Piscinibacter gummiphilus: one gene and its partners. The protein of the gene in region 2 interacts with the protein of the main gene of each other region in a pairwise test. Links are inferred from orthologs where the notes say so. Each region holds a gene or a part of one and is shown on either strand. Other genes may lie near its edges.

Region 1 (3,047 bases), 1.4 Mb from region 2 along the record:
CCGGCCACCTGAAGGAAATCACCAGCGCATTGGGCATTCCCTTCATCTTCAAGAGCAGCTACGACAAGGCCAACCGCTCGTCGGGCAGCACGTTCCGCGGCCCGGGCATGGAAAAGGGCCTGGAGATCCTGGCGAAGGTGAAGCGCGAGCTGAACGTGCCGGTGATCACCGACGTGCACTCGGAAGCCGAGGTGCCGCACGTGGCGTCCGTCGTCGACGTGCTGCAGACGCCCGCGTTCCTGTGCCGCCAGACCGATTTCATCCGCGCCGTCGCCCAGAGCGGCAAGCCGGTGAACATCAAGAAGGGCCAGTTCCTCGCGCCGGCCGACATGAAGAACGTGATCCAGAAGGCCCGCGACGCCGCGCGCGAGAAGGGCCTGAACGAAGACAACTTCCTCGCCTGCGAGCGGGGCGTGAGCTTCGGCTACAACAACCTCGTGAGCGACATGCGTTCGCTCGCGATCATGCGCGACACCGGCGCACCGGTGGTGTTCGACGCCACCCACTCCGTGCAGCTGCCGGGCGGCCAGGGCACCAGCTCCGGCGGCCAGCGCGAGTTCGTGCCGGTGCTGTCCCGCGCCGCCGTCGCCGTGGGCGTGGCGGGCCTCTTCATGGAGACCCACCCCGACCCCGCCAAGGCGATGAGCGATGGCCCCAACGCCGTGCCCCTGAAGCACATGCGTGCGTTGCTCGAACAGCTGGTGGCGCTCGACCGCGTGGTCAAGCAGCAGCCGCTGCTCGAGAACGACTTCTCCTGCTGATCACGCCGGCCACCCCGGCTGACCCGCTGCCGCCCCGTTTTGCAAAACTAGACCAAAGCCAAAGGAACCAGGAATGAGTGCGATTGTTGACATTGTCGGTCGGGAGATCCTCGACAGCCGCGGCAACCCCACCGTCGAATGCGACGTGCTGCTCGAATCCGGCGTGATGGGCCGTGCGGCCGTGCCGTCGGGTGCCTCCACCGGTTCGCGCGAAGCCATCGAGCTGCGTGACGGCGACAAGGGCCGCTACCTCGGCAAGGGCGTGCTGCGCGCCGTCGAGCACGTGAACACCGAGATCAGCGAAGCCGTGCTGGGCCTCGACGCCTCCGAGCAGGCCTTCCTGGACCGCACCCTGATCGACCTCGACGGCACCGAGAACAAGAGCCGCCTGGGCGCCAACGCCACGCTGGCCGTCTCGATGGCCGTGGCCCGTGCCGCCGCGGAAGAAAGCGGCCTGCCGCTGTACCGCTACTTCGGCGGCTCCGGCGCCATGCAGCTGCCCGTGCCGATGATGAACGTCATCAACGGCGGCGCACACGCCAACAACAACCTCGACCTTCAAGAGCTGATGATCATCCCCGTGGGCGCCCCGACGTTCCGCGAAGCGATGCGCTACGGCGCCGAGGTGTTCCACGCGCTGAAGAAGATCATCCACGACAAGGGCATGAGCACCGCCGTGGGCGACGAGGGCGGTTTCGCCCCCAGCGTGGCCAGCCACGAAGCCGCCATCCAGCTGATCCTGGAAGCCATCGACAAGGCCGGCTACACCGCCGGCGAGCAGATCGCCCTGGGCCTCGACTGCGCGGCCAGCGAGTTCTACAAGGACGGCAAGTACGTGCTGAGCGGCGAAGGCCTGACGCTGTCGGCCCCCGAGTGGACCGACATCCTCGCCACCTGGGCCGACAAGTACCCGATCATCAGCATCGAAGACGGCATGCACGAAGGCGACTGGGACGGCTGGAAGCACCTGACCGAACGCCTCGGCAACAAGGTGCAGCTGGTCGGCGACGACCTGTTCGTCACCAACACCAAGATCCTGCGTGAAGGCATCGACAAGCGCATCGCCAACTCGATCCTCATCAAGATCAACCAGATCGGCACGCTGACCGAGACCTTCTCGGCCATCGAACTGGCCAAGCGCTCGAACTACACGGCCGTGATCAGCCACCGTTCGGGCGAGACGGAAGACTCGACCATCGCGGACATCGCCGTCGGCACCAACGCCGGCCAGATCAAGACCGGCTCGATGAGCCGTTCGGACCGCATGGCCAAGTACAACCAGCTGCTGCGCATCGAGGAAGACCTCGGCGACGTCGCCAGCTACCCCGGCCGCGCCGCGTTCTACAACCTGCGCTGATCCCGCACCGCCGAAAGCCCATCCTCCGTGCGACTCATCACCCTGGCACTGCTGGCCTTGCTGGCGCTCGTGCACGTCGAACTCTGGTTCGGCAAGGGTGGTGTTCCCCGGGTGATGGAGCTCCAGGCGAAGTTGTCGGCCCAGCAGGCCGACAACGACGCGGCCCACGCCCGCAACGACCAGCTGAGCGCCGAGGTGCGCGACTTCAAGGAAGGCCTGGAAATGGTCGAGGAGAAGGCGCGCTTCGAGCTCGGCATGATCAAGCCGGACGAGATCTACGTGCAGATCAGCCCGCCCAACAAGCGCTGATCCCCAGGCCCCCGCCCCGATGGACACCTTGCTGCAAGCCCTGCAGCCGCTGTTCGCGACGGCCCTCACCGTGTGGGGCGCGCCCGTCAGCTGGCTCGAATTGATCGGCTGCGTGCTCGCGATCGTGATGGTCGTGTTCAACATGCGCGTGAACCCGATCGCCTGGCCGCTGGCCATCGTCAGTTCGCTGCTCTTCTTCGCCCTCTTCTGGAACAGCGGCCTCTACGGCGAGGCCTCGCTGCAGATCGTCTTCGCCGTGCTGGCCGGCTGGGGCTGGTGGCAATGGCTCAACGGCCACCAGGACAACGGCGCCACGCTGCGCGTGCGCCACCTGCGCCCGTCGGCGCGCGTGAAGGCGGTCGTCGCGCTCGCGCTCGCGTGGCCCGCCACCGCGCTGTTCCTCGGCACCTTCACCAACTCCACGGTGCCGTGGTGGGACGCCTTCCCCACCGCCGCGAGCCTCGTCGGCCAGTGGCTGCTCGGCCGCAAGTACGTGGAGAACTGGCCCACCTGGGTGGCCGTCAACGTCGTCAGCGTGGGGCTGTTCGCGTACAAGGGCCTGTGGTTCACGACGGCGCTGTACCTCGTGTTCGTCGCCATGTCCTTCTCGGGCTGGCGCG
Region 2 (3,035 bases):
GGCTCGCTGGCCGCGGCGCTCGGCGGGCTCGACGCGCTGGTGTTCACGGCCGGGATCGGAGAACATGCGGCCGAGGTGCGGCGCCGCGTGGTGGCCGGCTGCGCCTGGCTCGGCGCCACGCTCGACGAGGCCGCCAACCGCGCCGGCACCACGCGCATCTCGGCACCGGGCAGCCGCTGCGCGGCCTTCGTCGTCCCCACCGACGAGGAACTGATGATCGCCCGCCACACGGAGCGGGTGCTCGACACCTTCCGGGAGAACTCGCCATGACCGACATCGATCGTTTCACCACCGAACGCTGGGAACACCTGCTCGAGGAGGTCGACCTGGAGATCGCCCAGAGCGCCATCATGTGCAAGGTGCGGCTGCTCGACCCCGGCGTGGCCGAGCGGCTGCTGCAGCAGGACCCGATGGTCTGGGACACCTCGCGCGACAGCGCGTTCACCAAGCTGCGCGGCCTGCTGGTGATGCACTTCACCACCGAGCAGCAGATCGCCGAGTGCATCGGCCCCGAGGAGGCCGCCGCCATCGCCGAACGCGTCCGCGCCCACCTGCGCAGCCGCGTCGGCGATCAGCTCGGCGGGCCGCTGGCCCCGGGCGCCGAGGTCACCGGCTCGAACCCGGGCCCGGCCTGACCCCGCGCGGCGTCAGGCCACCAGCGGCCGCACCATGTAGTGCGCGTCGCCGCCGTACGCGCCCAGGCGTTCCGGCTGGGCCGGCGCGTGCGGCTCGTAGCCGTGCCGGCGCCAGAACGACGTGGCCCCCTGCACCGCCACCAGGGCCGACCACCGCAGGCCTTCGCGCCGCGCGAGCACCATCAGGCCGTCGACCAGGCGACCGCCCAGACCCGAGCCGTGTGCGTCCGGGTGCACCGCCAGATCGTGCAGGTACAACGTGTCGGGGCTCGGCACGGGCTTGAACGGCCCGTTCAGCGCCGTGACGGCGCCCAGGCGCGATCGGTACGCGGCCAGGTACGCGCACACCCGGTCTCCCCGCAGCGCCACCCAGCAGGTGTCGGCCGCGGCCACCAGCCGGTCGTGCAGCACGCCGGCCGGCTCCAGCAGGTGCTCGCCATAACAGGCGGCCTGCACGGCCATCACCGCCGGCACGTCGGCCGGCTGCATCGGGCGGAGGGAAACGGGGCCGTCGTCGCGCTCAGCCGGCACGGGCCAGCTCGGCACGCATCGCGCCGATGGCGGCCTGGTAGTCCTTCTGCGTGAAGATGGCGCTGCCGGCCACGAAGGTGTCGGCGCCGGCGGCGGCCACCTCGCGGATGTTCGCGGCCTTGATGCCACCGTCCACCTCGAGGCGGATGTCGCGGCCGCTCGCGTCGATGATGCGGCGCGCCTGCTCGATCTTCTTCAGCGCCGACGGGATGAAGCTCTGGCCGCCGAAGCCCGGGTTCACGCTCATGATGAGCACCACGTCGACCTTGTCGATCACCCACTCGAGCACGTCGAGCGGCGTGGCCGGATTGAACACGAGGCCGGCCTGGCAGCCTTCGGCCTTGATCAGCTGCAGCGTGCGGTCCACGTGCGTGCTGGCGTCGGGGTGGAAGGTGACGATGTCGGCGCCGGCCTTGCAGAAGGCCTGGGCCAGCGAATCGACCGGCTGCACCATCAGGTGCACGTCGATGGGCACGCGGGTGCCGGTGGAAGTGACTGCGTGCTTGCGCAGCGCCTCGCAGATCATCGGGCCGAAGGTCAGGTTCGGGACGTAATGGTTGTCCATCACGTCGAAGTGGATCCAGTCGGCGCCGGCATCGATCACCGAACGCACTTCCTCGCCCAGGCGGGCGAAATCGGCGGACAGGATGCTCGGGGCGATGCGGTAGGTGGGGGTATGGCTCATCCCGCGATTTTAAGAGGCCCGTCCCGCGCCGGCCGGGCATATTGCACGTTCCGGGCGGCTGCCCTCCTAGAATGGGCCGCATGAGCAAGCCCGAATTCACCTGCAGCGCCGTCGTGCGCCACCAGCCCGAACAATCGGACGCGGAAGCCCACCGCCACGCCTTCGCCTACACCATCACCATCCGCAACACCGGTGACGTGGCGGCGCAGCTGATCGCGCGGCACTGGATCATCACGAACGCCACGGGGCGGGTGGAAGAGGTGCGCGGGCTCGGTGTCATCGGCCAGCAGCCGCTGCTGCAGCCGGGCGAACGCTTCGAGTACACGAGCTGGACCCGCATCAGCACGCCCCAGGGCAGCATGCGCGGCACCTTCTTCTGCATGACCGAGGACGCCCACCTCTTCGAGGCGCCCATCCCCGAGTTCGGCCTGACCATCGCGTCCGCCCTGCACTGATGCTGAAATTGCGAAACCCCATGGTCCCGGCCGAAGGGCCCTGGGACCTGAGTGCCCTGCTGACCTCCGCCGACGCCGACGCGTCGCTGCCCGAACGCCACCTCTGGCTCGTGCGCCTGCTCGAATGGCTGCGCCACGCCCCGCTGCCGCAGCAGCAGCCGATGCAGGCGCAGACCCCCACGCCGCTGCTGCGCCTGCGCCACCTGCTGAACGTGCTCGAGCGCCATCCGCAGCACGAGGTGCAGGTGCGCCGCGTGCTGCGCCGGTTCTGGGAAGAGGTGGACACCGCCGCGCTGCTCGCCGACTACGGCTTCTCGCCGCGCACGTCGCTGCTCGGCGAACTGGGCCAGCGCCTGCGCCTGCGCGTGCTGCCCGGCACGCCGGACACGCGCGACCTCGGCGAGCTGTTCACGCTGCTGTTCCCGCAGGAACGCGATGCCGAGTGGCTCGAGGCCATCGACCCGCCCACGCTGCAGCGCCTGATCACGCTGCTGACCCCGAAGGACCACGCCGACGCCGTCAACTGGAAGGCGCCCTTCCTCGACGCGATCATGTTCCTCGCGACGTCGATCCGAGCGCTCGGCTTCTCGCCGATGATCCGCGCGCGCATGAGCCGCGAGCTGCTGGTCGCCAAGCCGTTCCGCCAGCTCGCCCGTGTCGCCGAGGACATCCGCGAACACGCCGAGAACGGCAACGCCGAGGCGCTGCTGGTCTCGGCCCAGTACCTGC
Region 3 (2,931 bases), 570 kb from region 2 along the record:
TGTTCGTGAAGCAGAGGACGCTCTCGGAGTAGCCGTCGTTCCACTGCATGGCCACCTCGGCGGTGATCATGGTGCCCTGGTCGCTGAGCTTCTCGCCGCTGGCCGAGAAGACGGTGGGGTTCAGCGTCTTCTTGCCGGTGTTGATGAAGTCGACGAAACCCTTCACGCCGCCGGCGAACGCGAAGTTCTCCTCGCGGTTGTTGCGCTCGTCCACCAGGCGGATCTTCACGCCGTTGTTCAGGAAGCTCAGTTCGCGCAGGCGCTTGCTGAGGATCTCGTAGTGGAAGTCGATGTTCGAGAAGATTTCCAGGTCGGGCAGGAAGTGCACCTCGGTGCCGCGCTTTTCCGTCTCGCCGGTGATCTTCATGGGCGAGATCTCGAAGCCGTCACGCTGCTCCAGCAGGCGGTCTTGCGGGATGCCCTGCTTGAACTCCATGAAGTGCACCTTGCCTTCGCGGCGCACGGTGAGGCGCAGCCACTTGCTCAGGCCGTTCACGCAGCTCACGCCCACGCCGTGCAGGCCGCCCGACACCTTGTAGCTGTTCTGGTTGAACTTGCCCCCGGCGTGTAGCTCGGTCAGCGCGATCTCGGCGGCGCTGCGCTTCGGCTCGTGCTTGTCGTCCATCTTGACGCCCGTGGGGATGCCCCGGCCGTTGTCGACGACGCTGATGGAGTTGTCGGTGTGGATGGTGACGACGATGTCGTCGCAGTGCCCGGCCAGCGCCTCGTCGATGGAGTTGTCGACCACCTCGAACACGAGGTGGTGCAGACCCGTGCCGTCGGACGTGTCGCCGATGTACATGCCCGGGCGCTTGCGGACGGCTTCCAGGCCTTCGAGGATCTGGATGCTGCCCTCGCCATAGGCTGCGCTGGCGTTGGGGTCCTGGGGCTTGTTGGTGTCGTCGCTCATGGCGCTTCAGTCTCTCGAAATTCAATCCAGCACCCGGGGGACCGCCACGCGATCCACCGGTGCCTTCGAACATATGGGGGTCAGGCGGCCAATCTCAAATGCGTCAAATGCGCATGGGCATGACCACGTACTTGAAGCCCGACTGCTCGGGCACGGTGATCAGCACGCTGGAGTTGGTGTCCTGGAGTTCGAGCTTGACCATGTCGACGCTCATGTTGGACAGCGCGTCCATCAGGTACGTGACGTTGAAGCCGATCTCGATGGTATCGCCTCCGTAGTCGATCTCGAGTTCTTCCTTGGCTTCTTCCTGCTCGGCGTTGCTGGACGCGATGCGCAGCACGCCCGGCTCGATGTTGACCCGCACGCCCTTGAACTTGTCGCTGGTCAGGATGGCGGCGCGCTGCAGGCTCGACAGCAGGGCGGTGCGGCCCAGCACGACGCTGTTGCGGTGGTTCTTGGGGATGACGCGGTTGTAGTCGGGGAACTTGCCTTCGACGAGCTTGGTGACGAACTCCATGCCGCTGAACGTGAACTTGGCCTGGTTGCCGGCGAAGCGCATCTCGATGGCGTTGTCACCTTCCTTGTCGTCGGTGAGCAGGCGCTGCAGTTCGAGCACGGTCTTGCGCGGCAGGATGACTTCCTGCTTCGGGATCTCGGTCTCGAGGGTGGCCTGGGCCAGCGCGAGCCGGTGACCGTCGGTGGCGACGAGGGTCAGGCTCTTGCCTTCGGCGACGAACAGGATGCCGTTCAGGTAGTAGCGGATGTCGTGCACCGCCATCGCGAAGTGTACCTGGTTGATCAGGCCCTTCAGCACCTTCTGGGGGACGCTGAACATGGGCCCGAAGTCGGCGGCTTCCTGGACCAGCGGGAAATCGTCGGCCGGCAGCGTCTGGAGCGTGAAGCGGCTCTTGCCGCCCTGCAGCGTCAGCTTGTTGGCGGTGGCGCTCAGCGTGACGACCTGGTCGGACGGCAGCGAGCGGAGGATGTCGATCATCTTCCGCGACCCGACCGTGGTGGCGAAGTTGGCGGCATCACCGCCCAGCTCGGCCGTGGTGCGGACCTGGATCTCGAGGTCACTGGTGGTGAGCTCGATCTGTTCCCCGGTTTTCCGGATCAGCACGTTGGCCAGGATGGGCAGGGTGTGCCGGCGTTCCACGATCCCGGACACGGCTTGCAGAGCGCTCAGGACTTTTTCTTGCGCTGCTTTTAAGACAATCATGTCAACCTCTTAAATTAGTCGTCTTAGTAGAGGAACGACGCTTTCTGTGGAAAACGCCATTTTCTCTTTTTCTATCAACTGCTTAGCTCTCGCGTAACCCTGTGTGCCGCCGGTCTGGTTACGCGGGAGTCGAAACCCACAACTTTTCGGAACTGCTCAAACCTGTGGACAACGAACGAGTTGTTCTGGAGTTGTCCCCAGGCTTGTTGTTTGACAGTCTGCCACTGACTGTGGTCTAGCCTTTCAGGGTCTGCTCCAGCACATGCAACTGCTGGTTCAGTTCGGAGTTCTTCTGGCGCTCGCCGGCGATCTTGCGCACGGCGTGCAGCACGGTGGTGTGGTCGCGGCCCCCGAACAGCTCGCCGATCTCGGGCAGGCTCTTCTGGGTCATTTCCTTGGCGAGGTACATGGCGATCTGGCGCGGGCGGGCGATGCTGGCCGGGCGCTTCTTGCTGTACATGTCGGCGACCTTGATCTTGTAGAAGTCGGCGACGGTCTTCTGGATGTTCTCGACGCCCACCTGGCGGTTCTGGATGGACAGCAGGTCCTTCAGCGCCTCGCGGGCGAGCTGGATGTTGATGTCCTTCAGCGAGAAGCGGGAGTACGCGAGGATCTTGCGCAGGGCGCCTTCCAGCTCGCGCACGTTGGCGCGCACGTTCTTCGCGACGAAGAAGGCGACGTCTTCCGGCATGGGGGTGCCTTCGGCATCCGCCTTGCGCATCAGGATGGCCACGCGCATTTCGAGCTCGGGCGGTTCGATGGCGACGGTCAGGCCGGCATCGAAGCGGGAGGTGAGGCGCTC

Evidence for each region. The genes of interacting proteins can lie anywhere in the genome.
Region 1: the proteins of rpe (region 2) and eno interact in binary tests that used the Escherichia coli proteins (3 or more experiments, as listed by UniProt). The link is inferred for Piscinibacter gummiphilus from one-to-one orthologs.
Region 3: the proteins of rpe (region 2) and dnaN interact in binary tests that used the Escherichia coli proteins (3 or more experiments, as listed by UniProt). The link is inferred for Piscinibacter gummiphilus from one-to-one orthologs.

Annotation. Positions count from the first base shown.
Region 1 is NZ_CP015118.1:1,997,189-2,000,235, reverse strand. The notes cover bases 1-2,976. They hold eno (phosphopyruvate hydratase), read left to right. Parts: upstream 1-834; coding sequence 835-2,118; downstream 2,119-2,976. Other genes in these bases: pnuC (nicotinamide riboside transporter PnuC), read left to right, coding at 2,447-2,976; ftsB (cell division protein FtsB), read left to right, coding at 2,146-2,427; kdsA (3-deoxy-8-phosphooctulonate synthase), read left to right, coding at 1-761. Also shown: more of pnuC, read left to right, coding at 2,977-3,047. UniProt on the Escherichia coli protein: Catalyzes the reversible conversion of 2-phosphoglycerate (2-PG) into phosphoenolpyruvate (PEP). It is essential for the degradation of carbohydrates via glycolysis.
Region 2 is NZ_CP015118.1:571,042-574,076, reverse strand. What follows is about bases 4-2,967. They hold rpe (ribulose-phosphate 3-epimerase), read right to left. Parts: upstream 1,852-2,967; coding sequence 1,156-1,851; downstream 4-1,155. Other genes in these bases: A4W93_RS02470 (site-specific recombinase), read left to right, coding at 2,327-2,967; apaG (Co2+/Mg2+ efflux protein ApaG), read left to right, coding at 1,932-2,306; A4W93_RS02485 (GNAT family N-acetyltransferase), read right to left, coding at 648-1,166; A4W93_RS02490 (hypothetical protein), read left to right, coding at 267-635; A4W93_RS02495 (acetate/propionate family kinase), read left to right, coding at 4-270. In the rest of the region: more of A4W93_RS02495, read left to right, coding at 1-3; more of A4W93_RS02470, read left to right, coding at 2,968-3,035. UniProt on the Escherichia coli protein: Catalyzes the reversible epimerization of D-ribulose 5-phosphate to D-xylulose 5-phosphate.
Region 3 is NZ_CP015118.1:1,047-3,977, reverse strand. Bases 72-2,931 are described here. They hold dnaN (DNA polymerase III subunit beta), read right to left. Parts: upstream 2,130-2,931; coding sequence 1,014-2,129; downstream 72-1,013. Other genes in these bases: dnaA (chromosomal replication initiator protein DnaA), read right to left, coding at 2,365-2,931. UniProt on the Escherichia coli protein: Confers DNA tethering and processivity to DNA polymerases and other proteins. Acts as a clamp, forming a ring around DNA (a reaction catalyzed by the clamp-loading complex) which diffuses in an ATP-independent manner freely and bidirectionally along dsDNA.